DNA from 2 places in the Blautia sp. DFI.1.216 genome. Region 2 is predicted to be linked to the other one. Evidence: riboswitches for the same ligand, from Rfam matches in the RefSeq annotation. Region 2 holds a riboswitch; the other holds the start of a gene.
The links. A riboswitch is a leader RNA that binds a small molecule or an ion and turns the genes downstream of it on or off. The one in region 2 is predicted to bind thiamine pyrophosphate.

Region 1: another riboswitch for thiamine pyrophosphate. It lies ahead of thiW (energy coupling factor transporter S component ThiW); the one in region 2 lies ahead of thiS (sulfur carrier protein ThiS).

Annotation. Positions count from the first base shown of each region.
Region 1 covers NZ_JAJDML010000056.1:5,578-21,693, reverse strand. The annotation lists gene LJE11_RS16135 (sulfate ABC transporter substrate-binding protein) at 119-1,135, opposite strand; TPP riboswitch at 1,578-1,681, shown strand; gene thiW (energy coupling factor transporter S component ThiW) at 1,774-2,361, shown strand; gene thiM (hydroxyethylthiazole kinase) at 2,291-3,067, shown strand; gene LJE11_RS16120 (MATE family efflux transporter) at 3,155-4,555, opposite strand; gene LJE11_RS16115 (glycoside hydrolase family 36 protein) at 4,810-6,921, opposite strand; gene LJE11_RS16110 (carbohydrate ABC transporter permease) at 6,968-7,810, opposite strand; gene LJE11_RS16105 (carbohydrate ABC transporter permease) at 7,828-8,751, opposite strand; gene LJE11_RS16100 (extracellular solute-binding protein) at 8,829-10,094, opposite strand; gene LJE11_RS16095 (response regulator transcription factor) at 10,233-11,801, opposite strand; gene LJE11_RS16090 (sensor histidine kinase) at 11,803-13,614, opposite strand; gene LJE11_RS16085 (ABC transporter substrate-binding protein) at 13,620-14,954, opposite strand; gene LJE11_RS16080 (AraC family transcriptional regulator) at 14,955-15,872, opposite strand; gene LJE11_RS16075 (alpha-glucosidase/alpha-galactosidase) at 16,077-16,116, shown strand, end outside.
Region 2 covers NZ_JAJDML010000007.1:7,185-23,300, forward strand. The annotation lists gene LJE11_RS04170 (glycoside hydrolase family 43 protein) at 1-631, shown strand, start outside; gene LJE11_RS04175 (ArsR/SmtB family transcription factor) at 685-1,608, opposite strand; gene LJE11_RS04180 (ABC transporter substrate-binding protein) at 2,004-3,398, shown strand; gene LJE11_RS04185 (carbohydrate ABC transporter permease) at 3,664-4,563, shown strand; gene LJE11_RS04190 (carbohydrate ABC transporter permease) at 4,565-5,440, shown strand; gene arfA (arabinosylfuranosidase ArfA) at 5,627-7,150, shown strand; gene LJE11_RS04200 (MurR/RpiR family transcriptional regulator) at 7,262-8,089, opposite strand; gene nagB (glucosamine-6-phosphate deaminase) at 8,364-9,107, shown strand; gene nagA (N-acetylglucosamine-6-phosphate deacetylase) at 9,219-10,322, shown strand; gene LJE11_RS04215 (N-acetylmannosamine-6-phosphate 2-epimerase) at 10,408-11,112, shown strand; gene LJE11_RS04220 (histidine phosphatase family protein) at 11,505-12,236, shown strand; gene LJE11_RS04225 (hypothetical protein) at 12,264-12,425, shown strand; gene LJE11_RS20735 (hypothetical protein) at 12,434-12,631, shown strand; gene LJE11_RS04230 (DUF6320 domain-containing protein) at 12,558-13,418, shown strand; TPP riboswitch at 13,463-13,571, shown strand; gene thiS (sulfur carrier protein ThiS) at 13,825-14,028, shown strand; gene LJE11_RS04240 (thiazole synthase) at 14,080-14,859, shown strand; gene thiH (2-iminoacetate synthase ThiH) at 14,977-16,116, shown strand, end outside.

The DNA.
Region 1 (16,116 bases), on a different contig from region 2:
TCTCTTCCCTTTATTTTTCCATAAATTTTATAAAGCAACAATTTAGATGCCAGATTTAATAATAGGTTTTGTTCATCATATTCTCTATTTCATACTTTGTCAATATAAATTATATGTTTTATCCCTCATAAATCTGATCAAACACTCCGCCATCAGAGAAATATGTTTCCTGCGCTTCTTTCCAGCCACCAAAATCATCAATAGTCACAAGGTTAATATCCAGATCAAATACATCAGAATACTCTTTCAGAATGTCTTCATTAGATGGTCTGTAATAGTTATCTCCCGCAATTCTCTGGGCTTCATCAGAATACAGATAATTCAGATACTCTGTAGCCACATCTCTGGTTCCTTTTTCATCTACAACTGTATCTACCACTGCTACAGACGGCTGTGCCAGGATACTGATACTTGGAGTTATGATCTCATAATCATCCGGATAATCCTTTACAGAAAGATAAGCCTCATTTTCCCATGCGATCAGTACATCACCCTGTCCGTTCTCTACGAAAGAAGTAGTCGCTCCTCTTGCACCGGAATCCAGAACCAATACATTCTGATACAGCTTCTTAATGAAGTCCTTAATCTGATCTTCATCTCCATTAAATTTATCCTTCGCATACGCCCATGCTGCCAGATAATTCCATCTTGCACCACCGGAAGTCTTTGGATTCGGAGTAATCACGCCTACACCATCTTTTACCAGATCATCCCAGTCCTTAATCCCCTTTGGATTTCCTTTTCTCACAAGGAATACAATTGTTGAAGTATATGGAGAACTGTCATCCGGAAATTCATCAATCCATCCGTCATCGATCAGTCCTGCATTCTGAATAGCATCCACATCATATTCCAGTGCCAGAGTAACTACATCCGCTTCCAGTCCATTGGCAACCTCAAGTGCCTGCTTACCGGAACCTCCATGAGACTGTGTAATATCCACATCCTGTCCTGTCTTCTCCTTCCAGTGCTCCTGGAATATCTTATTATACTGTTCATAAAGCTCTCTGGTCGGATCATAGGAAACATTCGTAATACTTACGCTGTCTGCCGCATAAACTGTGTTTCCTGCTACTGTCCCTAAAGTAACTACTGCCGCAAGGGCTGCTGCTGCAAATATGATTTTTCTGTTCATAATATTCTTCCTCCTCTGAAATGTGTTTACAAACTTGACTTGTAACTTTTTCTTCTCAAGAGAACTTTTTTATTTCACTTATCATTTATGCTCTGTTCTCTTGCTGATGAGGTATTATAAACATAGTTTTCATATAAATAAAATATGAATATCTGAAAACGTTTGCACTATACGATTCTGAGTTTCAATTCATTCATGAGTTTCCATCTCTATAACGCCAAAAAAGAGCCCTTACTTATCACAAATACAAGATCTTCTTCTCTTATTTTCTGTTTTGTGAAAACGTATTCACCATATAAATCAACTATGATATCTATCTTTTATCTGTTCAGTGTACACTCACCCATCACATCTGCTTGCAGAATCGACAAAAACCTGCATTTACATCCCATTGACTTTTCCAGATGCTTGTGTTACTCTAACACAAGAAAATCTGCATATAGATGATAACAACGGGAGCCTGTGTGACAGGCTGAGAGGAAGATTGATCTTCGACCGCACCTGATATGGATAATGCCAGCGTAGGGACTGTATTTGTATATTAAAATCTGCCAGTGTGTTATTCGGCAGATTTTTTTGTAGGATTTTATTTATTTCCTGCACAACTAATCAACTTTTTCATTTCAAGGAGGTTCATTATGAACACAGACAGATCAAAAACACTCAGAATGGTCATGCTCGCCATGATGGTTGCCATCGGCGTTGTCATCTCACCCATTCTGAGAATCGAGGGTATGTGCCCTACTGCACACCTGATAAACATCGTCTGCTCCGTACTTCTGGGACCGTGGTATTCACTTCTTTGTGCCACTCTCATCGGAATCATCCGAATGATGTTTATGGGTATCCCGCCACTTGCACTGACAGGTGCCGTATTCGGCGCATTTTTATCAGGCGTTTTCTACCGCGCTTCTCATGGAAAGATTATCTGCGCAGTAATCGGTGAGATCTTCGGAACCGGTATTATCGGCTCTCTGGTTTCCTATCCTGTGATGGCATTTCTCATGGGCAGAAGCGGACTGAACGCATTTTTCTACACACCAATGTTTCTGGCAGCAACCTGCATGGGCGGTACTATCGCCTATTTTTTCCTGAAAGCATTAAGTCACGCAGGAATGCTTGCCAAATTTCAGCAAAGCCTTGGAGCAAAAGTATATGACCGTAAATCAGACAAATCCCAGACAACTGACCCGAGCAGCCCAACCGCTGATTCACTGCATCACTAATCCGATTTCTATTCATGACTGCGCTAATATTATTCTGGCGGCCGGAGGCCGCCCGATCATGGCAGAACATCCGGCAGAAGTAGCTGAGATCACCAGAAGTTCTCATGCACTGGCACTGAATCTTGGAAATATCACCGATGCGCGTATGAAATCCATGCCGGAATCTCTGAAAACTGCTGCCAGTCTCCATATCCCTGTTATGCTTGATCTGGTAGGAACTGCCTGCAGCAATCTGCGTTACGAATTCGCGCAGAATCTTATGAACATCCACATGCCCGAACTCCTTAAAGGAAATATGTCTGAACTTCTTGCCATGTCCGGACAGACCGCACATGCAATCGGAATTGACGCAGGCGTACAGGATGTACTTACAGACGCCAATCGTTCCCATCTGAAAGAACTTTTCCAGGAAAAGGCTTCCCGGTGGAATACCACACTTCTTATCACAGGCAAGGAAGATATGATCGTCTCTGCCAATAAGTGTGAATTTATTACAAACGGTACTCCTGCCATGTCACAGATCACAGGAACCGGATGTATGCTTGGAATGATCTGTGCCACCTATCTGGCAGTTACAGACCCATTTACAGCAGCCCTCTCAGCAGCCAGAGAATTTGGCACAGCAGGAGAAAGAGCAGAGAAAAACAGCTCCGGACCCGGAAGCTTCCAGACAGAGCTGTTCGATCAGTTTTACAATCTTTTATAATCTGTAGTTTATCAATAATTTTTTTCATAAAAAAGTTCCCGTCAGACAATATGGATAAATTTCTTCCATATCATCTGCGGGAACTTTTTATACTATTTCCGCACTGCGCATCTTTCCCAGTTCTCGTCTCGCAAACACAATTGCCAACACAAATACCGCCGCATCTGCGATTGGTCCTGCATACATCACTCCATCAATTCCCATAAACAACGGAAAGATAATGATCAATGGCAGAAGAAAAATCACCTGTCGTGTCAGAGACATTACAATACCCAGCTTCGCCATACCGATAGAGGTAAAGAAACCGGAAGATACTGGCTGGATACCGTTTACAAAGGTCATAAACATAAATATTTTCAGATAACGTTCTGCAAACTGAAAATACAGATCACTTCCTGTTCCGAAGATACCCACGATCTGGTGTGGAAATATCTGGAAACAGAAAAAGAATATCGTTGCAATTACTGTACAGGCAGTTACAGAATAACGGTATGCCTGTCGTACTCTGTCATATTTCTTTGCTCCGTAATTAAATCCCCAGATTGGCTGACTGCCCTGAGAAATTCCGATACAGATTGCCATAAATACCTGATTAACTTTGGAAATAACCCCAACACAGGCAATTGGAATATCACTTCCATATACAGAATTTGCTCCGTAATAACGTAGAATATTATTCAATACGATCTGCACGATTGCCATTGCAATCTGATTAATACAGGAAGCAAGTCCCAGAGAAATAATTGCCCCCAGATATGACAGTTTCGGTTTCAGCATCTCACCGGACAGATACATTTTTCGGAACTTACAAAAATACACAATTACCAGAACTCCAGAAGCAACCTGTCCGATCACTGTTGCCCATGCAGCACCTTTAATCCCCCATCCAAATCCAAAAATAAACAGCGGATCCAGAATAGTATTAATAATCGCACCTATCATAATGCAGACCATAGAATAAGTCGGACTTCTGTCTGCTCTGACCACATGATTCCCGCCGACAGACAAAATATAAAATGGAAGTCCAAATGCAGTAATACCTGTATAATCAACAGCATAAGGCATAACATCTGCAGTTGCCCCGAACAATGTCAGAAGTGGTTTCAGGAACATCAGTACAATCACAGCAAGTATCAGACCACTGATTGCCAGTGACGACAACGCAGTACCTGCAATCCCGCTGGCTTTCTTCTCCTGTCCTGCCCCCATTTCCAGATTATAATTTGATGCACCGCCAATTCCCAAAAGCAATGCCAGCGCAGTTGCGACCGTTGTAACAGGAAACGCCAAATTTGTAGCTGCATTTCCCAGCATCCCCACACCCTGGCCAATAAAAATCTGGTCCACGATATTATACATCGCACTGACCAGCATACTGATGATCGCAGGAATCGCAAACTTAGCGATCAGTCCACCCACGGGTGCTGTACCCAACGGATTCTGTGCCTGCGAATTTATTTCCTGCGTACTTTGGTTACTTTTTCCCAAATAAACTCCTTCCTCTCTTTACATATTTGACACAATTTCTATCCCTGATAAATAATAACACACTTGTAGGAATAACTTTTATTATGCCGTTTCTTTATGCCGTATTATTTACTTTAACATTTATTCTCCTTCTCTGCAACGAAAAAGCAGGGGATTTATTGCATCCGTCAATAAATCACTCCTGCTTCTATTCTTAATGCCATCACTTTATGAACATTTTATATTTATTTTTCATACAAATCCTCTGATATTTTCTATACCTCCTCCAGACAAAACAGTCTAGCACTAACCGGATTTGGAAATTCTACGGTTAACTCTCCAGCCTCTTTATTCCACTTATAATTACATGGTTCTGCTTTCGGATAACCACATACCACTTTCAAATCCTGACCTTTTCTGTGCTCAACAGGAATTGTTGCAAAAGCAGTCTGACTGTTTCTTCTCCATACAGCCACATAATCTTTCTTACCTGCATTCAATCCCATGCTCACCCACGGATCGCGATATTTAGAAAGACCTAATGGCCAGAACGGTACTGCATTCTTGATATCTACACGGATTGTTTTATAATATGAGATTGCCTCTTTTACAAGATCAAATCTTTCCTGACTCAGATTTACCAGATGACCGCTCTGATGGATTCGAAGTAGTATTGCATTAACCATATTGAAAATTACTTCTTCCTTATCGCCTTCAGTCAGAGGATAAGACCAAATAGCAGCCTGCTCGGGCGTTAATGCCATTGGAGAATTTGCTGCGATTGTAGCATATCTTATATAGTCTTCCTGGTCACTGGTAGACTGAATGCTGTAACGTGAAAGCATTGCATAATCCATTCTCAGACCACCGCTTGAACAATTCTCAATAACCAGATCCGGATATTTTACAAAAATCCCATCCAGCCATTTCAGGTATGCACGGTTATGACCAAGAAGTCCATCACCTGCACTGTCCGCGTTCAGTTCTGTTCCAATTCCCGGTTCAATGTTGTAATCCATCTTAATATATCCAACGCCATATTCATTTACAAGACGATCGATAACTTCTGTTGCATGAGCAATAACTTCTGGATTACGGAAATCAAGCTGATATCGGCTTCTGTCATAAACCTTTTTTCCATGTCTCATAAAGTACCAGTCATCCGGAACCTTATCTGCTTTCGGGCATTTGATTCCCATAACTTCAAGTTCCAGCCATACTCCAGGGACCATTCCTTTCGAACGGATATAATCCATCACTTCTTTTAAGCCGCCCGGAAATCTTTCTTTGGATGGCAGCCATTCTCCAACACCATCCCACCAGAATCCTGCTGAATACCATCCACAGTCAACACAGAAATATTCGCAACCCGCTTCTTTTGCTTTATCAATCAGCGGAAGTTCTTTTTCTGTCGTAGGGTCTCCCCACAGACAATTCATATAGTCGTTAAAGATTACCGGAAGTTTTTCATTATCTTTATTCTTTCTTCTGATAGCACGACGATATTTTGTAAGTTCTCCTGCTGCCTCTTCCACATCTCCACATGCAGAACCGACACTTACCGGAACACTTGCAAAAGTATCACCCGGTTTCAAATTCTTCCACCAGTGAGACTGATGTTCTGTGGGGCCGGATAACTGCAAATACATATGTCCATCCTGATCACTGATTTCCCAGTACCAGGAACCATTCTGCTCAATCTGCCAGAACAGGATAGAATCTGTTTCTTTATTCTTCAGGCATCCCATAGGAAGATAATTCTTAGTAGACCAGTTTCCGGTATTTCCAACACTGATTGTCTGAGAAGAACGTCTTACTTTATCCGGCTGTGAAATAGACATACCTAGCTGATCCATACTGAAACGGTTCCAGATTAATTCCTTCTGCCATGCATTGCGTGCAATCAGAACTTCCAGTTTTTCATCAGTACTTAAAAGACCTTCTTTGTCAATACCAAGCAATGCAAAAGAAGATACATACTCAACTCCCAGATCTTCTTCTCCATTATTTTTTAACTCTGTCCAGCTTCTGATCACAGAGATTCCATCATAGAACTGAATATTACTGCATACTTCCAGTCCTGTAGGTTTATCTTCCATAAGGATCTCAAGTTTTCTTCCTGTCTCGTTTCGATAATCTTTCATATCTTTATATTTCAGGCGATAGCCAGGAGCAGTATAAGTATACTTTGTTCCATGGCGTTCACCCGGACGGTTTAAACCTGAAAGCAACACTTCTACCGGTCTGAAAGAAGCTGTTCCTTCACAGGAATTAATATCATTTTCATCAAACGGTAAGTTTGAAAAATGTAATAACTTAATCTCATTCTCATCTGTGATCTCATAGACCATGTTTAAATTATTTTCTTTAATTTCAATTCTCTTCATGATGTCTCACCAATACTTTCTTCTCTAAACTTATTCTCAATTTGCATCAACCTTTGACAGAACCACTCATTAAGCCTGCAAGGAAATATTTCTGCAGGAACAGGAAAATGATAGTTACCGGAATTACCGCGATAACAGATCCGGCCATCAGACCACCCCAGTCAATAGTATTTGCACCTTTGAATAACATGATCGCCGGTGTCAGTGTTCTGTATTTATCTGTAGAGATAAAGATGTAACCAAACATAAACTCGTTCCATGCATTAATAAATGCATATAATCCGGTAGAAATCAGACTTGGAACAGATAATGGTAAAATAATCTTGAAAATCGTCTGTGCTTTTCCACATCCGTCAATCTCAGCCGCCTCTTCCAGTGCCATCGGTACAGTATCGAAGAAACTGCTCATCATAAACGTACACAGCGGTATAACGAAAGTTGTATATGCCAGAATCAGACAAAGGTAAGTTTCCAGAATATGGAATTTCTGCATGATCATATATAACGGAACCAACAGAAGAACACCAGGGATCATCTGAGACAACATCATTGCAAAGTTGGAAACCTTTACAAGTTTCTGTTTATAGTAACGACTTAATGCATATCCTGCCATTACAGCAATTACCATAGAAAGTCCACAGGCAATTACAGATACGATAAAACTGTTCTTAATATAATTTATAAACCCTGCCTGGAACAGTACCTTCTTAAAATTCTCCAACGTAGGTGCATGAATCACAAAAGAAGGAATCGCCGTACGAATCTCGTCTTTTGGCTTAAATGCTGAAATCACCATCCAGATAAATGGGAATACACAATATATGGCAATTATAATAAGAAGAATATATGAAACGGTTTTTACAATCGTTTGATTTTTTTTATTCAACATATTTCCTTTTCCTCCTTTTAGCTTAAATCATCACTGATTTTCATTCTCTTTCTGTAATAGAAAAGGAACATAATAAACATCGCAGTAAACATCATCGTTGACAATGCAGACGCAGCGCCAACATCAAAGGTCTTCATTGAATACCTGTAGATCATGATTGGAAGTGTCTCTGTTGCATAGTTCGGTCCTCCCTCTGTCATAACCCAGATAAAGTCGAAGTTAATTGCAGTCCAGATAATATGAATAAATACAATTACAAGCGATACAGATTTCAACTGTGGTAAAGTAATTTTGAAAAATCTTGTAAACATTCCAGCACCATCTACTGCTGCCGCTTCATTCAAATCTGCTGGAATAGACTGCATTGCAGACAGGAATGAAATTGTATAATACGGGAAAGATCTCCAGATATTTACAAAAATTACAGTTGCCATTGCATATCTGGAATCACCAAGAAAATTAATCTTTTCAGAAATAAGTCCCACTTTCAGAAGCAGGTAATTGATAATACCAAAGTCTGGATTTAACATCCAGTCCCATGTCATACCTGCAACAATAATTGGAACCAGCCATGGGATAAATACTAAAGTACGGAAGATTGCTCTTCCTTTAAATTTCTGATTCAATAAAACTGCAGTAAGCATACCCATAATATATTCACCAGCTACAGAAAATACTGTCCAGAAAATTGTGTTTCTTATTGCCTGTGCAAAGTGTTCATCTGATACTACTTTCTTAAAGTTATCCAGACCGGCAAAACCTGTCATACTCTTATTGATCAGATGTACGTGTGAAAAAGCATCATGAAGAACCTTTCCCAGAGGATATGCAATCAGGCAGGCAAGGAAAATAAGAGCCGGCAGTAACATAACCAAAGCATATCTTCTTGCCTGCTGATCTCTTGTCAGTTTTCCGTCCGTTTTTTTCAGTAATTTTGACATATATAGCCTCCTATCTAAACATTTTCAGATAAGAAAAGCTGGAATGCTTTCACATCCCAGCATTTCTTTTAAAACGTTTATTCGCTCAGTTCACCATTTTCCTGTAAAGATGCATTTACTGCGTCACTCAGCCAGGAAGCTGCTTCTTCTGCAGTTTTACCTTCCTGAAGGACCTTAGCGATAGAATCTACCATTGCCTGATTGATTCCGCTTAATGTTACAGGAGGGAATGTTACACCTGTGTCAGCCAGTGCTGAGAAGTCTTTACTCCATTTGGAATCTGTAGATACATCAGAACGTGGGGATCTGTCAGCAAATGCTGCTTCCTGCCATTCTTTGCTGCAGAATGCTGTTGCAAGATCAAATGCTTCGTCCTTGTTCTCGCTGCCTTCCATAATAAACATTGGTTTACACTCCATGTATGTAGCAGGCTGTCCATCAGCTGGGTATGGAATCGGAGCTACAGATACATCACCCATAGTATCCGAGTTAGAAGATTCTCTCTCTGCAAGCCAGTTACCAGTTACATATGTTGATGTGATTCCTGTTGCGAAGTTTTCATCTGTTTCTTCCCATCCCCAGTTTTTAGCACTGGAATCGATAATCTTGTTGTCAATCAAATCCTGATAGAACTGGAATACTTTTGTTGCTTTTTCAAGTTCATCTTTATTTTCATTCCATGTGTTTTTGTATTTTCCATCATCCTGTGCAGATGCGATTTCCAGACCGTACTGTGCAAGATAAACCAGAAGTTCCTGAGAAGCACGAACTCCTGTGCATGCAACCTCTGTCAGATATTTACCATTATTATCATAGTAATCTGACTGAGCAAGTAAATCTTCCCATGTTGCAGGAGTTTCGATACCTGCAGTTTTCAGATCGTCATCATGTACCAGATATGCTCGAACTGTCATTTCATATGGGATACCAATAACTTTGTTATCAATTGTCATTGCATTTACAACAGAATCTGAAAGAGCATCTTTGTCTTCCCATTCGTTGAATTTGTCTGTAAGGTCAGCTACGATTCCCATGTTGTAGAATTCACCAACATATTCCGGAAGTCCCCAGATCAGATCTGGTACATTTCCACCTGCTGCAGCTGTCAGGATTTTTTCATGAAGCATATCATAGGTGAAATTTGTCTGGTTTACAGTATTTCCTGTTTCCTCTTCCCATTTCTGAATCATTTCCTGGCTTGCCTTTTCTGTGTCAGCGCCCTCTGTCCAGCAAGTCCATAATTCAATTGTTTTTCCTCCGTCTTTTGCAGATACACTTACCGGTGCTACCATCGTTCCCACCATTGCTGCAACCATAATTGCGGATACTACTTTCTTAAACATTCCTTTTCCTCCTTGTTTATTTTTAGTGATTCGGTATATTTCATACGATGTATATAGCATACCTTTTGTATATTTACAACAATTTAGGAGGGACTTCCAAATAATACCACTCTTTTCAATTAAAAATCCCACGTAAAATTATCTGTTGTTCTTCTTATATTTTGCAGGACTGCATCCATAAAAATCTCTGAATTTGTCTGTAAAAGTACGCACATCCTTATAGCCAACCTGACTGGCAAGCTCATAGGTTTTCATGTTTGTTTCCATCAGATACTGTAATGCTTTTTTCATTCTGACTTCCAGCAGATATGCCTTAAAATTCTCACCTGTTTCCTTCTTGAAAAAGGCACTGAAATAATAAGGATTCATATAAACCATCTGTGCCATTTTTTCCAGTGTAATGTCTTCACTGAAGTGTTCCGAAATATATTCTTTTACTTTAAAAATGGAATCATTCTCCTGGTTTCCTTTGCAAAATACACATTCATTTACAAACCGTTCCATAATACTCTTAAATTTTTTCTTCAGGTCTTCATATGTATTTTGTCCTCTCAGTGCTTCTACTTCTCTTTCCAGTTTCTTCCTGTTTTCCTCATCAATTACTTTACATTGCAACAGATCATGACATACATTCATCGCCAAGATAATACATCTGCTTTCCACTGCATAACAGCTTCCATAATGAAGATTCCTTATAATTTTCAGACTTTCGTCAAAAGAATCCTTCCAGTTTTCATCATGTCCTAATATTTTCTGAGTCAGCTCTTTACACTTCTTTTCAAACTCTTCAAAAGAATAATTATATACTCTTTCTACGTTTTGATAATAAATCGTTTCTTTCTGAGTAAAATAGTAAATACCAGCAGAGAATTTAGCAGTTTTATAAAGATATTCCACTTTATCTGCCTGCGTTGTAATTTCCCCGATTCCTGCTATCAATTCTACTCCATATTTCCCATAAACGATTTCTCTGATTCTGGAAATAATTGTTTCGGTTTCATTCTGCAAGTCTGTAGAATATAATACCAGGATGATAGTGCTACTATTTTCACTTCTTTTGGTTACAAATCCATTCCTGTTTTCTTCCAGATATTCTTCAATCTCCTTAAAAACTGCAAATCTCATTAATTCAAAACGGTTACTGTCCTGAATTCTCTGTACCAGATCACCTTTCAGCACAAAGCAGACACCTGCAAAATATTTCCCTTCATTCAATAATTCTTTTGAAACATGCAATTTTCTTTTTTTTCTTTTTACCGGAAAATTATTAATCTCTTTAAAAACGTTCTCTACATTTTGTTGTTCAATCTTCCAGACTGCCTCTGGCTGTTCCTGAACAATCTGATCCTTTGCCCTGTTGATTGCATTTTCCAGTTCTTCTACAGAAACAGGCTTCAGAAGATAGTCCACTGCCCCATATGTTACAGCCTCTTTTGCATAGGAAAACTCTTGAAATCCACTCAGAAAAATAACCTTTGTTTTCAGCTTACGTTTATTTATTTCTTTTAAAACATCCAGTCCTGTCTTTTCCGGCATACTGATATCCGATATAATAATGTCTAGTTCCAGAGTATCCAGCAGATTCAAAAGTTGTTCTCCATCTTCAGCCTCCCCGACAACCTCCGTGTCCATCTTTCCCCATTCCATCATCTTTTTCAGACCACGTATAATCAGTGGTTCATCATCCGCAATGATAATTCGGTACATCTTAAACATCCTCCCAGATTAATGGCAGCCAGTATTTTACAATGGTGCCCATTCCTTCATATGCATCAATTTCCAGTCCGTACTCATTTCCGTACAAATGTTTAATACGGTCAGAAACATTTTTGACTCCTATGCTCATTCCTTTAATATCCTCTTCTGCTACTCTGGCATCACTCTTTAATAGTGCCTGAACTTCTTCCAGCCTTTCTTTATTTATTCCCACACCATTATCCATAACTGTAATCTCAAGAAAATCCATATTTTGTTTCGCCTGTACTACAACCTCTCCAGGTCCTTTATTCGGACGCAACCCATGCTTGACAGCATTCTCAACAACCGGCTGAATAATCAGATGCGGTACTCTGCATTTCCATAATTCCTTTGGTATTTCCACACTCAGAGAGAATCGGGAATCGTACCGCACTTCAATCAGTTTAAAGTAATTGGAAATACATGCGATCTCCTGCTGCAAAATAACCATATTGCCGGTTGTCCCGATCAGATATTTTAACTGCCCGGACAAACTGTCGATCATAGTAGCCACCAGCATGTCATCGTTTGTGATTGCAGACATTCTTATGACATCCAATGTATTATACAAATAGTGTGGCTGGATCTGTCTTTTCAGTGCTTCCAGTTCTGCATCTCTCTGTCTGATTTCCGCAACGTATGCCTTCTGAACATATTTGTTCAGATTTTCAGCCATCTGATTCATTCCATTTCCAATATCCTGAAACTCATCATTTGAATCAATATGTACTCTTGCATCCAAATCACCCTTTTCAATACAGCTCATGGTCTCTTTCAGCATCTGTACAGGTTTATTTAGTTTCTTTGAATAATACATATACACAAGCGCCAATAAACTTACTCCAATCACGATCAACAGCATTGTTGTATTTCTTATCATCTTGTAGGCACCTTCAATCGTTCCTGGTATTACCCTGTCAATAACAAGCCAATTTGTACCATCAACCTTCTGATATACAAGACATTCATTTTTCTGCTCCAGATATCCACTTTCCTTATTTTTCATAGCATCCAGGAGAATTCCATCATTTTGAGCATTTATTCCTTCATACTGTTTCTGTGAATGATAAATATATTTTCCGGAAGCAGAATCTACTACATATATTTCATGGTTTGTTCCATAACTTTCCTGTGTCAGCATCTTTTTTAAATAATCCGCCGAAATATCAATAAACAACGTCCCCAGAACTTCTGATCCTGCTTTTCGGATTGTAGCTGTATTCATAATATTTCTGTAAATTGTAAAATCATTTTTCTGTGAATTTCTATAATATTTTGTTTCATGAGTGGACATGATCTGTACATTTCTGGAACCTATCAGATAATGACTCTTATACCATTCCTGCATTTCCTGTTCATCGATCAGCAATTCCGGCGCTTTCATAGAAGAATACATTTTTCCATCCGGAGTAACAAAAAATACATGATCAATTGCCTCATTCATATACAGGATTGTCCGAAGAATTTTTGTAATCATTGCATTCCTCCCTGTTTCAGACATTCCCGTATCTTCAAACAACTCATAAAAATAATCATAATCAGAAACACTACTCTTATAAATATATTCCGTATCATCCGCAATTTCGGTTATAAGATCCGAAATATTCTTTGCCATAATCTGATCTGTCATAGAAAAATTTCCAAGAATATTTTCATACATCGTATTTGAATATACATTATAGATCAGCATTCCCATGAGCAAAAAAGGAATCAAACCCATAAACAGAAACATAATTACCAGTTTTGCGTAGAAACTCCTGAATCTGATCTGTGGTTTTTTCATAAAAATTACTCCTCCTGTGCCTCTCTGTCCCATGCCTGATCTATTTCTTCAGCAGTCTTTTCTACCGTATATTCTCCTGTATACAGTTCTTTTAATATCTTGTTGACATCAGTCAGAAAAGACGATGCTGTTCCCTGCATTCCCAGATACACTGTATTCTTATCTGCATATCTGTAATCTTTCAGAAGTTTCTGCTGAGCAGAAGGTGCCGGATAAATAATCGCCTCCTTCGTTACCGGAAGCCCATACATTCCCTGTATCATACTTCTGTAATTTTCTTTTGTGTAAAAAAATTTCAGAAACCTCTGTGCAGCCTCTTTTTTTCTGGTATCTTCTGTACATGTCTCTGACAATGCCCAGTAAGCATTATTTCTCGTCAAAGCCGTAAGATGTCCATTGTCATTTCCCAGAAAAAACCATCCCAGACGATAAGTTACCGGATCCTGATCTTCTGGAATTTCCTCTCCCAGAGAAGTTTTATCCGATTCTGTAGACATTGGATATGCATCTATTATCTTGGTAAAAAGCCAGGGTCCCGCATATATCATTGCAAACTGATTTTCCGTCATTCTGGTTACAATCTGGTTCTCTGTCATATTTTCCGAATCTTCCAGAATATATCCTTTTGAAAAAAGTTCCTTTAAGTCTTCTAACATATGTATGGATTCTGCACTTGTAAATTTCACGCTTCTCTCTTTTCTCATTTCCAACCAGTCCGGATTCTCTTCCATAATATCTTTCTGGAAGAAATAATTAAGCCAGTATGTCATATTTTCTTCCTGATTACCGCCAATTGCCAATGGACAAATTCCTTCTGCCTTCAACGTATCACAAATCTGAATAAATTCTTCATAAGAATCCGGTATTTCCAGATCATATTTTTTAAATATATTTTTGTTATAAATTACACCATTTGTGGTCGCGTATATCGGCAGACCATAACTCTTTTTATTAATCACAATCACATTGGTCACCATATTGCTTACCTCCGCATCAATTGCCCCCAGCTTTCCCGCATCAGCAAACGCATCAACATTTTCCAGCTCAAAAATATCAGGAAATTCGTCCAGTGCCTCCTTTACCTTAAGTTCGTTTTCACAGTTTGCTTCTCCTGAATTTTCTGTGTTAATAATAATATCAGGGTTCTGTGCCATAAACTCATCGCATAAAGTTTCCATCGCTGCCACCCATGTTACATCTGAACCAGAATACAAAAGTGAAAGTTCAACTATATCCTCTATACTGTCACTGTCTTCTGCCTTTACCTCTTTCATATTTGCACTCCCGATTAAGCTTCCTATAAGAATCACAATAAAAAACATACCTTTTTTTATTCTCATTTACATAATCTCTCCCTTTAAGTTTCTATCATTTTCAAGACTATATCTGATGTTTCTGGTGTCAGTTGTCATATTTCGTGCATGAAGTCCCCTATATGCAGACGGTGTAAGTCCATAAAATTTTTCAAAAGTATAAGAAAAATGCTGTCTGCTGTTATATCCGGAAGCAAATGCAATATCCGTAATTCCAAAACTACTATTGCAAAGCAGAAATACTGCCTGCTCCAATCTTTTCTGGTTTATATAATGATTGATCGTACATCCTATCTTGTCTGTAAACAATGCCTGAAGATATGATTTGTTAATATCCACGTATGCCGCAATTTCTGGTATGCTGATTTCTTCCAGAAAATGTTTATCTATATAATCACAAGCTTTTTTCAAATAAATAACTCCTTGTGTGTTCTTCTTTAAGCTTATACAATATGTTAATTCTACCATCGTTCTACTAAGCAGAAGTCCAAAAAGAAACTCTTGATCATCCACCTTATTCTGGCTTTTCTGAAGATAGGAGAGCAAATCTTTTATTGCATATCCAAGACTTCTTCCATCATTTGCAGCGATATATCCCTGTGGCATCTGAAAACATTTCTGAAAATCCCGAATCTTCTCAAGCAAGATTTCTGCCTCCACTGCCGTTTCTTCTGAGGTCAGCGCAAACTCCAAATTCAATACAGAACACGGCCTCCCCTCTGTAATTTCCAGTTGATGCTGTATTCCGGGCAAAATATAAATAAACTCACTGGATTTCATTCGTAACCATTCATTCTGACAAAAAATCCTGCATTCTCCCGACGTTACATACATAATTTCAAAACTATCATGAGCATGACATTTCATATGATATTTTACCAACGATAACGCATAAAATGCAGTTACTTTAAAATACTGTTTCTCTTTTTGAAATATTCGATACATGACCAACTCTCCTTGTGTACCAATAAATTGATTTCCTGAACAATCTCGCATCTATAACAATCCTAACACATTTTTTGCTTTTTTACATCACACTCAAAAATTAAATGCGATAATATCTTGCATTTCATTATACAGCCGATAATAACTGTCACCAAACTTCTTAATAGACTATATACTGTAAAAAAACACAGGAGGGATTTTTATATGAGTTTTAAAATTGCATTTATTGGTGCAGGAAGTCTTG
Region 2 (16,116 bases):
GATGCGACTCTTCCGCTGTGACACTGTGGACGGAACTTATACAGATGCAGCAGGGAAGGATATGTATTTATTTGTGGAGCATAAAGATCATGGGCTGAAAATGATGGGAAATTATACATTCCCAAGTCTTACCCAGACCTATATGGCACCTGGCGGACAGACTGCATTTGAAGATGAAGATGGTAAATTATACCTGGTCTATCATCAGCGTTTTGCTAAAACCGGAGAACTTCATGAGCCTCGCGTACATCAGTTGTTCCGCACAAAAGACGGATGGCTGGTTGCTGCGCCATTTGCCACAGACGGCGAGACGTTGAAAGAGGATGGATATTCCGAGGATGAAATCAAGGGTACTTTTTATCTGGTAAACCATGGTACGGATATTTCGGACAAAGTACATAAACCGCAGAGAATTCAGCTTAATGCAGACAGAACAGTTACCGGAGAAGAACTGGAAGGCACATGGGAAGAGGAAGAAGGCACACCATATATTGATGTGACTCTCGGTGAAAATACTTATACAGGAGTTGTCCTGGAAATGACCGATGAGGCAGGCAATGATACGATGTGCTTCAGCGCTAAGGGTGACAATAATGAAACCATATGGGGCGTGAAATATCTGCTGCCATAAATGGTTGTGGGAGTATCCGGGGCAGTATATCAATCTGAAGTCAGGCGGAGAATTCAGATGTTTTCAGGACGATATCCGATGGTGATCCGTATATGTTGGTTATAATCTCCGAAGCCTGCACCAAAAAGAGTGCATCCACCGGGATGTTCAGCGCCCGGCAGAACGGAAAAACGCAATTTCATAACAGACTGATCAGTGAGTGCAAGCTGTCCGGTGGAAACATCGGACAGCTTTTCTGCGTCCAGAAAGGTGCCTTCAGGAGTGATCGTCAGTTTTTTTAATAAACCGTATTGATTCAGAAACGGAAACCACCAGGAAGGGTTATATTTTCCTCTGCGGTCTCCGTAATCTCCGGGACTGGTCCAGGTGCCAAGGATCACGCCGTTCAGGGAGAAAGTAATATCAGAAGGCCATATATCACAGAATTTAGGGGCTTCTGAGCTGATTTCAAAGGAAACTGTCAGTTCTTCGATCACGCTGTGGTCAGGGATGAAGTTAGGCAGGATATACTCCAGATATCCGGTGGTAAACCAGACAATTCTTGCCTGACGGCTGCCTGGATGTATGAAGTATCGTGGCTGATCTAGCTGTCCTACAAAAGAAGTAGAGGTTGCCAGTCCACAGGTGGGAGTTACTGAGAAATCGGAAAAATGTCCCACACCGATTTCCGCACTGTAGATCTGCAGAGCAGGACCGGAAAGCGCCATATTTATCAGGAGCTGATCCCAGTCTTTTGCAAAATAGCAGCATTTCTGTGTTCCGTGCGTAAGAGCCTCATCCCTGAATTCAATCAGCCCGGCTTCGGCCAAAAGATTAAGATGAGGGGACAGGGTTGTAACGGGAAGTTTCAGGCTTTGTGCAATTTGCTTAATATTCAGTCCTTCTTTTTCCTGGATAAGACGCAGGATCTGTACGCGGACAGGGGAACCGAGAGCCTTGAATATGGCAAGACCATCGGAAATAGAACAGGATTTCATGTGAAAAACCTCCTTTTGGATGTATTTGCGGATATATAATGCTAAATAAGTGTTTTTAGAAAAATACGTTTTGATTACTTATTTTATCATAAAACCGGAGAAAAAAACATAGGAAAATAGAAGAAATATGGTCGGATTGACTAATAAATATCAAACATTTATTTTACTAAAATCTAAAATAATAAAAATAAATCAAAAATATATTGACATTTACGGGCAAAAATTATATAATATCAACATAAACCGGAGCTAAAAATAAAATAAATGTGCAAAATAACCATAACAAGAAAGCGGGACATATATTTTAAAAAAACACGAATTGATTATGAGGTTTGTACAATAGCATCATTGAAACCGGAAGAGCGAAAGGAAACCAAAAAAAGGAGGAACTTTTTATGAAGAGAAGAAAATTGTTCGCATTACTTATGACTGCAGCTATGGCAGTGTCCAGCATGAGTATGGCAGTGAATGTCTTTGCAGAAGAAGACACAACAGAGGAAGCTGCTGAGAGTGAAGAACCGGCTGAGGGAGAACCTACAGCAGTAACAACCGTAGGTCCTGATGATGGAACAAAGTATGAGATGTGGTCATTCGTAGACCTGCACAACGAGTTCTATGGCAAGATGGTAGAGAAATGGAATGAAGAGAATCCGGACAAACAAATCCAGGTGACATTCAGTACTTATCCATACTCTGACATGCATAACAAATTAATGATGTCCTTACAGGCAGGATCCGGTGCTCCTGACCTCTGCGACATTGAAATCGGACAGTTCCCGAACTATTCCGGTGATGACAGTCCTCTGTATTCCATGAATGATGCACTTGCTCCATATGAAGACACAATGGTACAGTCCAGACTTGATGTTTATTCAAAAGCTGACGGAACAAGACTTGGTGTTCCTTTCCATGTAGGTGCAACTGTTATGTACTGGAACGCAGATCTTCTTGAATCTTACGGATTAGATTACAAATCTGTAAAGACATGGGATGATTATACCAAACTTGGTGAAGAGTTAAAAGAAGCTTCCAACGGTGAAGTATACTTAACTTCTGTTGATACAGGCGGTGTTGACTGGATGTGGCTTGCAATGGCTGAGAACGGTGAAGACTGGACAGGCGGCCCGGACGGAACTGTAAACGTACAGCTTGATTCTGTAAAAGAAATGCTCACAATGCAGCAGAACTGGTTAAACGATGGAATCGCAATGGTATCCACAGACGGACATGTTGACCTTGAAGCCGGATTCTCCAATATCATGGATGGAAAGATTGCTTCTTTCCCGAAAGCTATGTGGTACATGAGCCGTTTCAAAGATTACATGCCTGAGATGGAAGGCAAATATGATATCACAACATGCCCTGTATTTGAAGAAGGACAGAAATGCTCTGTTGGTATCGGTGGTACAGGTACTGTTGTAACAAATCAGTGTGAAGATCCTGAACTTGCAGCTGAATGGCTTGCATGGGCTAAATGCTCTGAAGAAGGTGAAAACCTGATCTGGAACGAACTCGGATTTGATGTCTGCAACACAGCATTATGGTCTGACGAAGCGTTTGCTTATGATGAGTCCAATACATATAATACATTCTTCCGTGTAAAACCATACGAAGTGCTGAATGAACTTGCTGAAAATGATGCAATCGGAACTGTTTATACAACAAAGAACTCTCCGACACTGAACGACTATATGTGTACAACAACTCTGAACAATGTATTAGAGGATGGCATGGATGTAGAAGAAGCGCTTCAGGATGCACAGGATTATCTTGATTTCGAGTGTGAATAATAAAATGATAATGGTTCACTGATCAAGTGAATAAAGAACGGTTACTGCAGTGACCGAAATGATATGGGAGGCCAGGGAACCGCATTCCCTGACCTCCTTTACTGTTATCCTGGTGAGAAATGAGATTTTCACAGGATGTGGAGTCTGATTTCTTTTCAGGATAATGGTAATAAGAAAAAAGAAATTATCTGTGACTGTTCAGTAAATCATGATTCTGTGAGATGCTGAAAAGTTACCGCTATTTTTAGAAGAGGAGGAATTCATTGTGAATAAAGTGAAAAAGATGCTCTATTCTCAGAAGGTGGCACCCTACGTATTCGTACTTCCGTTTGTTATCAGCCTTCTGGTATTCTGGTTATATCCACTCATCAGTGGTATTGTAATGAGTTTTCAGGATATTTCGTTTGGCGGTTCTCAGTGGGTTGGTCTGAAGCATTATCAGAAACTGGCTTCCGATAAGTTCTTCAAGACGGCTGTATTTAACAGTGTGGAATACATGCTTTTGACACTGCTCCTGCTGATTCCAATCCCAATGATGCTTGCAGTACTGATGGAAAGCCGTCTTACCAAAGCCAAAGGCGTATGGAAAGTGATCATGTACATTCCGGCACTTACATCTGTAGTTATTTCCGGTATGTTATTCCGATTGATGTTCTCAGAAGGTGATAACGGACAGATGAACCAGTTAATGCATTTGCTTGGAAATGCAAGTATTCCATGGCTGAAAGCAAAGACTACCGGATGGATAGCTCTGTTATTACTCTGTATGTGGAGATGGACAGGTGTTAACATGCTGTATTTTATTTCCGGTTTAAAGAGTATTGATACATCTCTTTATGAATCAGCAGATATCGACGGTGCCAATGCAAAACAGAAATTCTGGTATGTGACACTGCCGCTTCTGAAACCGACAACCATCTATGTTATTACAATTTCCGTATATGCCGGTCTGTCCATGTTCCTTGAGAGTTTCATGTTGTGGAATGGTAACTCCTCACCGAAGAACATTGGTCTTACTATCGTAGGATATCTGTATAAACGTGGTATTGAGAAAAATGATATGGGTTATGCGTGTGCTGTAGGTATGGTGCTTCTGGTCATTGCCCTGGCTATCAATGTTGTCCAGCTTGTGGCAACAGGAACATTCAAGAAGGAGGAAAAGTGATATGGCAAAAACAGCAGCTCAGCCAAAGACAATGGAATCAAATCATAAAGTTGCGTCTGTATTATCCACAGGGCTTTTCGCTATCCTCTGTGTGCTGATCGCATTCCCGCTTCTTGCAGGTTTCTTCGCTTCCTTCCAGGAAGGCCGTGAAGTGGTTATGAAAGGTATGTCCCTGAATCTTGATTTTTCCAAGATGCATCTGGATAACTACAAATACCTGTTTTCCGGAAATGAGGATTCCCGAAAATATTTCATGTGGTATAAAAACAGTCTGATCCTGACACTGATCACAGTAGTTCTGACACTGCTGGTATGCTACTTCATCGCATACGGTCTGACCATGTACAAATTTAAACTTCAGGGATTTTTATTCTTCCTGGTAATCGCAACTATGTGTGTTCCTTTTGAAATCCTGATGCTTCCTCTGTATAACGAAGTTACATCTCTTGGAATCATCAATACAAGAGCCGGTGTTATTCTCCCCGGACTATGTGGTGCGTCGACGATTTTCTTCTTTAAACAGTACATGCAGAGTCTTCCGAAAGAGCTTCTGGATGCAGGAAGAATCGACGGATGCACAGAGTATGGTATCAGTGTTAAGATTATGATGCCGATCACCAAACCGGCATTTGCATCCATGGCAATCCTCTGTGCAATGGGTTCCTGGAACAACATGTTATGGCCGATGCTGGTATTCCGTGATACAAGTAAATTTACACTGCAGATCGGTCTGAATACACTGCTGACACCTTATGGAAATAACTACAACCTTCTGATCGCAGGTTCCATGTTCGGTATTCTTCCAATCCTGATCATCTACCTGATCTTCCAGAGATACCTGATCGATGGTATGACATCCGGTGCTGTTAAGGGTTGATCAAAAGTTGTAAATATTCAAATCGTAACTTGCTGACATGATATAAAATGAGCTGTCCCATTGAGTTTTGAAATTAATGTTACTGTAACCGGTGATCATTTGACATTACTTATGAGGCAGCTCAAATAATATAACGACAAACTAATTTCTCAAACTAAATTTAAGAACGGAGGTTCAAAAAACATTATGGCAAAACAGGCAAAAATGGTAGTGGACAAAGCATTCTCCATTTCCAAAATCGACAAAAGAATTTACGGTTCCTTTATTGAACATCTGGGAAGAGCTGTATACGATGGAATTTATCAGCCGGGACATCCGCTTTCCAATGCTGACGGATTCCGTAAAGATGTTATTGATCTGGTAAAAGAACTGGACGTGCCGATCGTACGTTATCCGGGCGGAAACTTTGTATCCAACTTTTACTGGGAAGACAGTGTAGGTCCGGTTGAGGAAAGACCTCACAGACTGGAACTTGCATGGAAAAGTCTGGAAAAGAACGAAGTAGGACTTCATGAATTTAAGAAATGGGCAGACGCAGCCAATTCAGAAGTGATGATGGCAGTCAATCTCGGAACAAGAGGAATCACAGATGCCTGCAACCTTCTGGAATACTGCAACCATCCGGGCGGAACCAAATACAGTGATCTCCGTATCAAACACGGACAGAAAGATCCATACGGATTCAAAACATGGTGCCTCGGAAACGAAATGGACGGTCCGTGGCAGATCGGTCACAAGACTATGGATGAGTACGGAAGACTGGCAGAAGAAACAGCCAAAGCAATGAAACTCATCGATCCGTCTATCGAGTTCGTTGTATGCGGAAGTTCCAACAAAGATATGCCGACCTTCGCACTCTGGGAAGATCATGTACTGAGCCACACTTATGATTATGTAGATTATTTATCCCTTCATACATACTATGGAAACCGTTCTGACGACAGCAATGACTTCCTTGCAAAATCCGATGATATGGACGAATTTATCCACACCATTATCGCAACCTGCGATTATGTAAAAGCGAAAAAACGCAGCAAAAAGAATATGTACCTCAGCTTTGATGAGTGGAATGTATGGTATCATTCAAATGCTGCTGACAATGATATCACAGAGAATCATCCGTGGCAGATAGCGCCGCCGCTTCTTGAGGATATTTATAACTTCGAGGATGCCCTGCTGGTAGGTCTGATGCTGATTGTTCTGATCCGCCATTCAGACAGAGTGAAAGTGGCATGCCTTGCACAGCTCATCAACGTTATCGCTCCGATCATGACTGACCCTAATGGCGGCGGTTCCTGGAAACAGACTATTTTCTATCCGTTTATGCATGCTTCCAAATATGGACGTGGTGTTGCGCTCCAGCCGGTAATCTCATCCACTGAGCATGAGACAAGCGGACACGGAAGCATCACAGATATTGAAGCAGTTGCTGTTTACAATGAAGAGAAAGAAGAAGTTACTGTCTTTGCAGTAAACAGAAATCTGAAAGAGGATGTTGTTCTTAATACAGATGTAAGAAGCTTCGAAGGCTACAGAGTTGCTGAGCATATCGTACTTGAAAGCGATGACCTGAAGGTAGTCAATGCTTTCGGACAGGAAAATGTAAAACCAAAGACAACACAGCAGACAACAATGGACAATGGGGAATTGACAAGTATGCTGCATAAAGCATCATGGAATGTGATCCGTCTTGTAAAAGACAATAAATAAAAATAATCCCTCTTAAGTAGACAAGGTAAATAACCAAAATCTTCTTAAGAGGGATTTTCTATGGCTATTTTGGCAGTGGATAGTGTCGGGAATGTTTCCTGCATATCAGAATTATTTAATCAGAAATGGCTGAAGTGTCTGTATCGTATATTCATGCAGAGCTTCTTTTTTGCTCCTGTCAATCTGCAGATAGTGAGCATAAAGTACATCCAGAACCAGCAGAATAGGAAACTGTGGGGAAATGATATTTCCATATTCCAGATGTTCCATGCTTGCGAAGATGAGCGTCTCATCGCAGAAGTCCTGATAGGATTTGTCCTGTCTTGCGGTCATAAGAAGTGTATAAGCTCCGTGCTGATGTGCAGCCTTCAGAGAAGAGATAATATCATCCGTCTGTCCGCTGACACTGATACCGATGACCAGACAGTTCTCATCCAGAATAACAGAATTCACCTTCATAATATGACTGTCTGTAACTGCTTCGATATTCAGTCCGATACGCATGAAACGAAGCTTCATCTCCTGAGCTACGAGACCGGAACTGCCTCTTCCGTAAACATAAACACGAGGTTTGGAAACCAGCAGATTTGTGATCCGTGTGATCTGCGCTTTGTCCAGCAGAGCGTTAGATTTATTCAGAAGTTCCTGATAAGTATTAAATTCCGATACTTCAAAATTCGGAATATTTTCTTCGGGACCTGGTGCCAGTCTCTGCTTATACTCATAAATAAATTCTCTGTATCCGTGAAAACCACATTTCTGGGCGAAACGTGAAAGTGAAGCTTCAGATACATAAAGAAGCCCGGAAATATTTCTGGAAGAAAAATCCTGCTCTTCAGTATTATGAATAAAGAAATCGGCGATTGTTCTTTCCAGCGGAGTGAATGTATGGTAATAAGATTCAATTAAAGGAATAATTTTATGTTTGTTTAATGACATATGGAATCCTTTCTGTATGGTGGAATTGATATAGATTACTATAACATTGTAGAATTTGTTTCACAAGGAGAATGTAAATATTTTCATGAAAAATATAAACAAGGAAAGTAATTTCGGAAAGCCTTAAAAACCGAACTGCAAAATGGCTCAAAATAACAAAAAATGAAAGAAGATTCTAAAAACAATACATTCATTGAAAATAGAATCAACAGGAATTATAATGAGTTTATAATAAATCGGAAGTGTCAGATGACACGCAAAAAAGGAGAAAACTATGATTATTTATGTAGGTAAAGATTATCAGGACGTAAGCAGAAAAGCAGCTAATATCATGTCTGCCCAGATTATTATGAAACCAAACGCAGTTCTTGGACTGGCAACAGGCTCTACACCGGTCGGACTATATAAACAGCTTATCGAGTGGTACAACAAAGGTGACCTTGATTTCTCACAGATCACATCTGTAAACCTGGATGAGTATAAAGGACTTTCCGGTGACAACGACCAGAGCTACCGTTATTTCATGAACACAAATCTGTTTGATCATGTAAACATTGACAAAAACAGAACCTATGTACCAAACGGACTGGAAGAAAACAGTGACAAAGCATGTGCGGATTACAATGAGATCATCCGCAGTGTAGGCGGAATCGATATCCAGCTTCTGGGAATCGGCGGAAACGGACATATTGGTTTCAATGAACCCGGAGAAGCTTTTGAGAAGGAAACTCACTGCGTAGACCTTACAGAGAGCACCATCAAGGCAAATGCAAGATTCTTTGAAAGCATGGATGAAGTTCCGAAACAGGCATACACCATGGGAATCAAGAGCATTATGGCAGCAAAGAAAATCCTTCTTGTAGCAACAGGAAGTGCCAAGGCAGACGCTTTGTACAAATCCCTGTATGGACCGATCACACCAAATGTACCTGCATCTATCCTTCAGCTTCATCAGGATGTAACCGTAGTGGCAGATGAAGATGCGTTAAGCCTTATTAAAGAAAAAGGACTTTTATAATACCGGCTCTTGTGTGATAACAACAGTATCAGTGGAAGGAATTGCCTGACAGAGGTAAAGTCAGGGAAATACTTAATAATTCACTTCAGCGAGAAAAGAGGCAAAAATCAGATGATTATAAAGAATGGAAAAGTTTTTCAGGAAGATGGCAGTTATAAAGTCGCAGATCTGTATGTAGAGAACGGCAGAATTGTGGCTTCAGCAGATGAAGTAACCGATAAAACGGAACTGGATGCATCGGGACTGAAGGTTCTGCCCGGACTGGTAGATATCCACAGCCATGGTGCAGTCAGACATGATTTCTCAGATGCAGATGTTGATGGGTTAAGAACAATCCTTCAGTATGAAAAATCTCATGGAATCACATCCTATTGCCCGACATCCATGACACTTCCGAAAGAAGAATTACTTAAGATTTTCCAGACTGCAAAAGATGTAGAACAGGATGAAACCTGTGCACGTATTGTGGGTATCAATATGGAAGGACCTTTCCTTGATCCTGCGAAAAAGGGAGCACATGTAGAAGGCTATATCCGTAAACCGGATATTGAATTTTTCAGAGCATGTAACGAAGCTGCGGGCGGAATGATCAAACTGGTAACTCTTGCACCGAATATGGAAGGCTCTGAGGAATTTATCAGAGAATTACATAATGAAGTGGTTATTTCCATCGGACATACAGCAGCAGATTATGGCTGCGCAGCAGAAGCGATGAAAGAGGGAGCACTTCATGTAACTCATCTTTATAATGCCATGAACGCTATGGGACACAGAGAACCCGGTGTGATCGGTGCAGCAGCAGACAATCAGGACTGTATGGTAGAGATGATCGGTGATGGAATCCACATCCATCCTGTAACTGTACGCAATACCTTTCGTTTATTTGGAGACAGCAGAGTCGTCCTTATCAGTGACTCCATGATGGCAACAGGTATGGAGAACGGACTGTATGAACTGGGCGGACAGGAAGTGACCATGAAAGACAGAAAGGCAACTCTGGCAGACGGAACGATCGCCGGTTCTGCAACCTGCCTTTTTGATTGTATGAAGTGTGTTATTTCCATGGGTGTACCGGAAAGAGAAGCGATTCTGGCAGCAACAGCAAATCCGGCGAGAAGTATTGGGATTTATAATGAAGTGGGTTCCCTTACTCCCGGAAAACGGGCAGATATTGTGTTGACAGACGAAGAGTTGAATATTGTTAAGGTACTGTAGTGTAAAAGAAAAGCTTTCCGACAGAATGTGCACAGATAAGAGTATGGACATTTTGCCGGAATGCAGTTCTGTATCAAGGAGAAAAATGATAACTAAAAAAGCGATTTTAGATGCGATTCATGGAAAAATGATCATTTCCTGTCAGGCGGTAGAAGGTGAACCATTATATGTAGAAGAGAAATCCATTATGTACCTGATGGCACGCGCTGCAAAACAGGCAGGCACACCTGCAATCCGTACAAGCAGTATCCGCGATGTCATAGCGATCAAAGAAGAAACCGGTCTTCCGGTGATCGGTCTGGTGAAAATCCAGTATCCCGGATATGAAGGATATATCACACCTACCATGAAAGAAGTAGACGATCTGGTAGCAGCAGGATCTGATGTTGTAGCTCTGGATTGTACACTTCGCAGGCGTGGTGATGGCATAACTGTCAATGAGTTTATCGCACAGATCAAAGAGAAATACCCGGATATTATCCTGATGGCAGATATTTCTAATTATGAAGAAGGTATCAATGCATGGAAGTGTGGTGTGGATATTGTTGGAACAACCATGAGCGGTTACACTGATTACACTTCCAAAAAGGATGAACCAGATTATGAACTGATGGAGAGGCTTGCAAAAGATACAGATATTCCGGTTATCGGAGAAGGCAAGATTCATTATCCGGATCAGGCTGTAAAAGCACTACAGACAGGTGTATGGGCGATCGTGGTAGGCGGAGCGATCACACGTCCGCTGGAAATCGCACAGAGATTTCAGAAGGCAATTGAAGCAGGTAAATAAAATGCGAACAAAAAAGGATGTGTCAGAGTTGCACATCTTTTTTTGTTATAGCAAGTGCAGTATTTTATGGAATGGCTATAAATAAACAGCCGGCCGACTTTTGCAGCAACTGAACAGGGCTGCAGAGAATTTTTAGTGCAGAAAGCGGAACTTGGTGTTAGAATAGAAGCGTCATATGATAAGCAGAACTTATCCACATCAGAAGATATTTAGTTACTGTGAACGGAGTGAACAGTAACGATATTTATGAGGAAACAATCCCTCCGGTTACAGAAGAATGTGGAAATTAAAAAAACTCAGATAAGATCTATGAATGGAAGATGCCAGACTATTTGGATACGATCTGATCTGAGATAATAGAAGAACTGAGACAAAAGAAAGGAACAATACGAATGAGATTATTGATCGTGCGACATGGAGATCCGGATTATTCCATTGATTCTCTTACAGAAAAAGGCTGGAAAGAAGCAGAATATCTGTCAGAAAGATTGTCAAAACTTGATGTAAAGGATTTCTATGTATCACCTCTTGGAAGGGCAAAGGATACAGCCTCTTTTACATTGAAGAAAATGAACCGTACAGCAGTTGAGTGTGACTGGCTGAGGGAATTTGATGTTCTGATCGATCGCCCGGATGTTACTGACAGGCAGAAGAGATTATGGGACTGGCTTCCGCAGGACTGGACACAGGACGAGAGATTTTACCAGTATGATCACTGGTATGAAAACGAGAGACTTCAGCAGTCGGATGCCAAAGGATACTATGACTATGTAACAGGAAAGTTTGATAAGCTTCTTGCCGAACATGGTTATGTACGTGAAGGACATTATTACAGAGTGGAGAAACCAAATGAAGATACGCTGGTATTCTTCTGCCATTTTGGTCTGGAATGTGTGCTTCTTGCGCATCTGATCGGTGCTTCTCCAATGGTACTGTGGCATGGATTCTGCGCAGCACCAAGTTCAGTGACAACTGTCAATACAGAAGAACGAAGAGAAGGAATCGCAAGTTTTCGTATTAGTGCATTTGGTGATATTTCCCATTTATATGTGCATGATGAACCACCGGCATTTGCCGCAAGATTCTGTGAAATGTACAGTAATACGGATGAGCGCCACGATTGATTAACCAGGTAATTCACCTGCGGAGCCATGCATTTCCTGCAGGAACTGGTTCAGGATTATCTGATCCTGGCACATCCACAGGCAGATCTTCCGCAGATTGAGCATGCAGAGGAAATTACACATGGAGATAAAGAAGAGATATCCACCGGAAAGCCCGCTCCTGTGGAGTTTCCATCACTGTTTTACTGACAGCAATGATGTTGTGTTCTATTCGGGAAGAGATTCCAAAGAATCAGCAGAAACGACCGGTAGCATTGATGATTCCGGTGAATCTGAGAAATTATTTTCCGTCTCAGTCTATGACAAATTTCTTTGGATGGATTGAGGTGGGATATATATTTTCTGATGATCGGAGCCAATCTGGGAAGCAGGAGCATTACGGCAGTTTATTCTAATATCGGCATTATTCGTTTGCCGGAGGAGTACAAAGAATATATTCAGCATTTTGGGATTTTTGCAAGTACCAATTCTTTGCAGATGTGTTCCTGTTCTTATGGGGATGAGATGGTACTGGGATTTACTTCCAAGATACCGAATGACAGTATCCAGAGGAATTTCCAGCGGATGCTTGGAGAGGAGAATGTTTCCCACAGAGAATTAAAGAATGAATTTCCGGGATATGGAGAAAAGCATAGGCTTGAGAAAAAAGAAAATCAGAAGGTTATCCAGACTTTTAGCTTCCTGTGTCTGGCAATTGCGGTAATTTGCGGAATGATTAATTTTATGATGGCAGATGTACTGAATTGGTTCTGGTTTGCAGGAGCAGGATGTGCCTGTGCATGGCTGGTTGTTATGGTAGCATATTATAAACGCAGGAATATTCTGAAGAATGAAATGTGGCAGCTTTTGCTCATATCAGTAATCGCAATCCTATGGGACCGGTTTACCGGATGGAAGGGCTGGTCTGTGGATTTTGTGATTCCTTTCGGGATATTGGCAGTGCAGTTTTCTGTTCCTGTGATCGCAAAAATAAACCGTCTGGAAAGGGAAGAATATCTGTTTTATCTTGTACAGGCCGGAATTGCAGGACTGATTCCGATGATATTGGTTTGGACTGGAATCGTGCAGTTTGCCGTACCTTCAGTAATCTGTGCCGGAATCAGTTTTCTGACATTGGCTGCACTGTTTATCTTCTGCAAGAAGGATACGATGCGGGAGTCTCATAAGAAACTGAGGATGTAGAAATATGGTCTTGACACACATGGGATAAAAGATTATACTTACCCATGTAAAGAAAGGGGAGCTTGTGAGCGCAGGCTGAGAGGAAGTCATCAACTTCGACCCATATACCTGATTTGGATAATGCCAACGTAGGAACCTATAAGATATGATTTTAAAGGGAGATGACTGGCATCTCCTTTTTATTTATCTCATGCATTTGAAGAAATTCAGCTGTCCGGTAATCAATCTGTAATAAGCGAGAGAAAGCCGGGGGCTTACAGGGAAATTTACATTATAACAGATGAATATTGGGAAAGATGAGAGTGAACAGAGTTCATGAAGGGGTGCACCACCGCGGGTGTATTCTTTTGTGGACTCTTTTTTATGTTGTAGAGGCCGGACCTTCTTTTCCCGGAAAGGAGAAAGTATGCTTATTACTGTTAATGGAAAAACAAAAGAATTGCAGAATACTCTTACAATAGGGCAATATCTGGAGGAAAACAGCTATGTGCCCAGCCAGATCGCAGTAGAATTAAATGAAAGAATTCTGTCAAAAGCCGAGTACAGCACTACTGTTTTACATGAAAATGACATACTGGAAATAGTCAGCTTCATGGGAGGTGGAAGATAAACAGGAATATCCTGATATCACATTATAATATACGAAAGAAGGACTTAAATTATGAGTACAAATAATGAAGACAAACTGATTTTGGGAGGTCATGAATTTACTTCCCGTTTTATTCTGGGATCCGGAAAATTTTCTCTGGATCTGGTGAAAGCATGTATTGAAAAGGCAGATGCGCAGATCATCACTTTGGCTCTGCGTCGTGCCAATGAAGGTGGACTGGCAAATATTCTGGACTATATTCCGAAAAATGTTACTCTTCTTCCCAATACTTCAGGTGCCAGAAATGCAGAAGAAGCAGTTCGTATTGCCAGACTTTCCAGAGAAATCGGATGCGGTGATTTCGTAAAGATCGAAGTGATCCATGATTCAAAATATCTGCTTCCGGATAACTATGAAACTGTTAAAGCTACAGAAATTCTTGCAAAAGAAGGATTTGTAGTAATGCCTTATATGTACCCGGATCTGAATGCAGCCAGAGATCTGGTAAATGCCGGAGCTGCCTGCATCATGCCGCTGGGTTCTCCGATCGGCTCTAATAAAGGTCTGTGCACTAAGGAATTTATCCAGATTTTGATTGACGAAATTGAGCTCCCGATCATTGTAGATGCAGGAATCGGACGTCCTTCTCAGGCGTGTGAAGCCATGGAGATGGGGGCATCTGCAGTTATGGCAAATACTGCGATTGCTACAGCAGGTGATGTGCAGATAATGGCTGAAGCATTTAAAAAAGCTATTGAAGCAGGACGAAGTGCATACCTTGCCGGACTGGGAAGAACCCTGGAAAAAGGTGCAAGCGCATCCTCTCCACTGACTGGTTTTCTTCATGAGTAATAAATAAAAAATCATTCTAAGATGCATTATTTTAGAGGATTGCTATAACTGCGGAGTAGGTATTAATTTATAGGAAAACGAAAGTTGCCAAATGGTAATAAAGAGGAGAAAACATCAATGGAAACAACAGAAAAAAATATGGAACATGGGGAACACTTCAACGAAAGTATTGTCAATGAAGTGATTCTGGAAGATATGAAAAAGAACAGGATCGATCATATGAAATATCTTCCGGGAATGGAAGTACTGGAAGAATCAGACGTGATGGATCAGGTTATTTCTGCCATGAATGCTTACGATTATGATAAATATACAGAGGCAGATGTACGCAGGGCACTTGCTCATGATAACCGTACACCAGAGGATTTTCAGGCACTGCTGTCTCCGGCTGCATTGCCTCTTCTGGAGGAAATCGCACAGGCTGCGCAGAAAGAAACCAGGAAACATTTTGGGAACAGTGTGTATATGTTTACCCCTGTTTATATTGCAAATTACTGTGAGAATTACTGTATTTACTGCGGATTTAACTGCCATAATAAGATCCGCAGAGCAAAGCTGAATGCAGAAGAGATTGATAAGGAAATGGCTGCTATCGCAAAGACAGGACTGCAGGAAATTCTGATTCTCACAGGAGAGAGCAGAGCAAAATCTGATGTAAAATATATCGGAGAAGCATGTAAGATTGCCCGGAAATATTTCAAAGTAATCGGACTTGAAGTTTATCCTATGAATTCAGATGAGTATGCACATCTCCATGAATGCGGAGCTGATTATGTAACGGTATTCCAGGAGACTTATAATTCAGATAAGTATGAAACTCTGCATCTTGCAGGGCACAAGCGTATATTTCCTTATCGTCTGAACGCACAGGAACGTGCTTTAAAGGGTGGTATGCGAGGAGTAGGATTTGCTGCACTTCTGGGACTGGATGATTTCCGTAAGGATGCTTTTGCCACCGGATATCATGCATATCTTTTGCAGAGAAAATATCCTCATGCAGAGATTGCATTTTCATGTCCGAGACTTCGGCCGATCATCAACAATGACCGTATTAATCCTATGGATGTACATGAACCACAGCTGCTTCAGGTGGTCTGCGCCTATCGTCTGTTCATGCCATTTGCAAGCATTACGGTATCTACCAGAGAGTGTGAGCGTGTACGCGATAACCTGGTTGGAATTGCTGCGACAAAGATTTCAGCAGGAGTCAGCACAGGAATCGGAAGTCATGTGGAGGATATCGAAGATAAAGGAGAT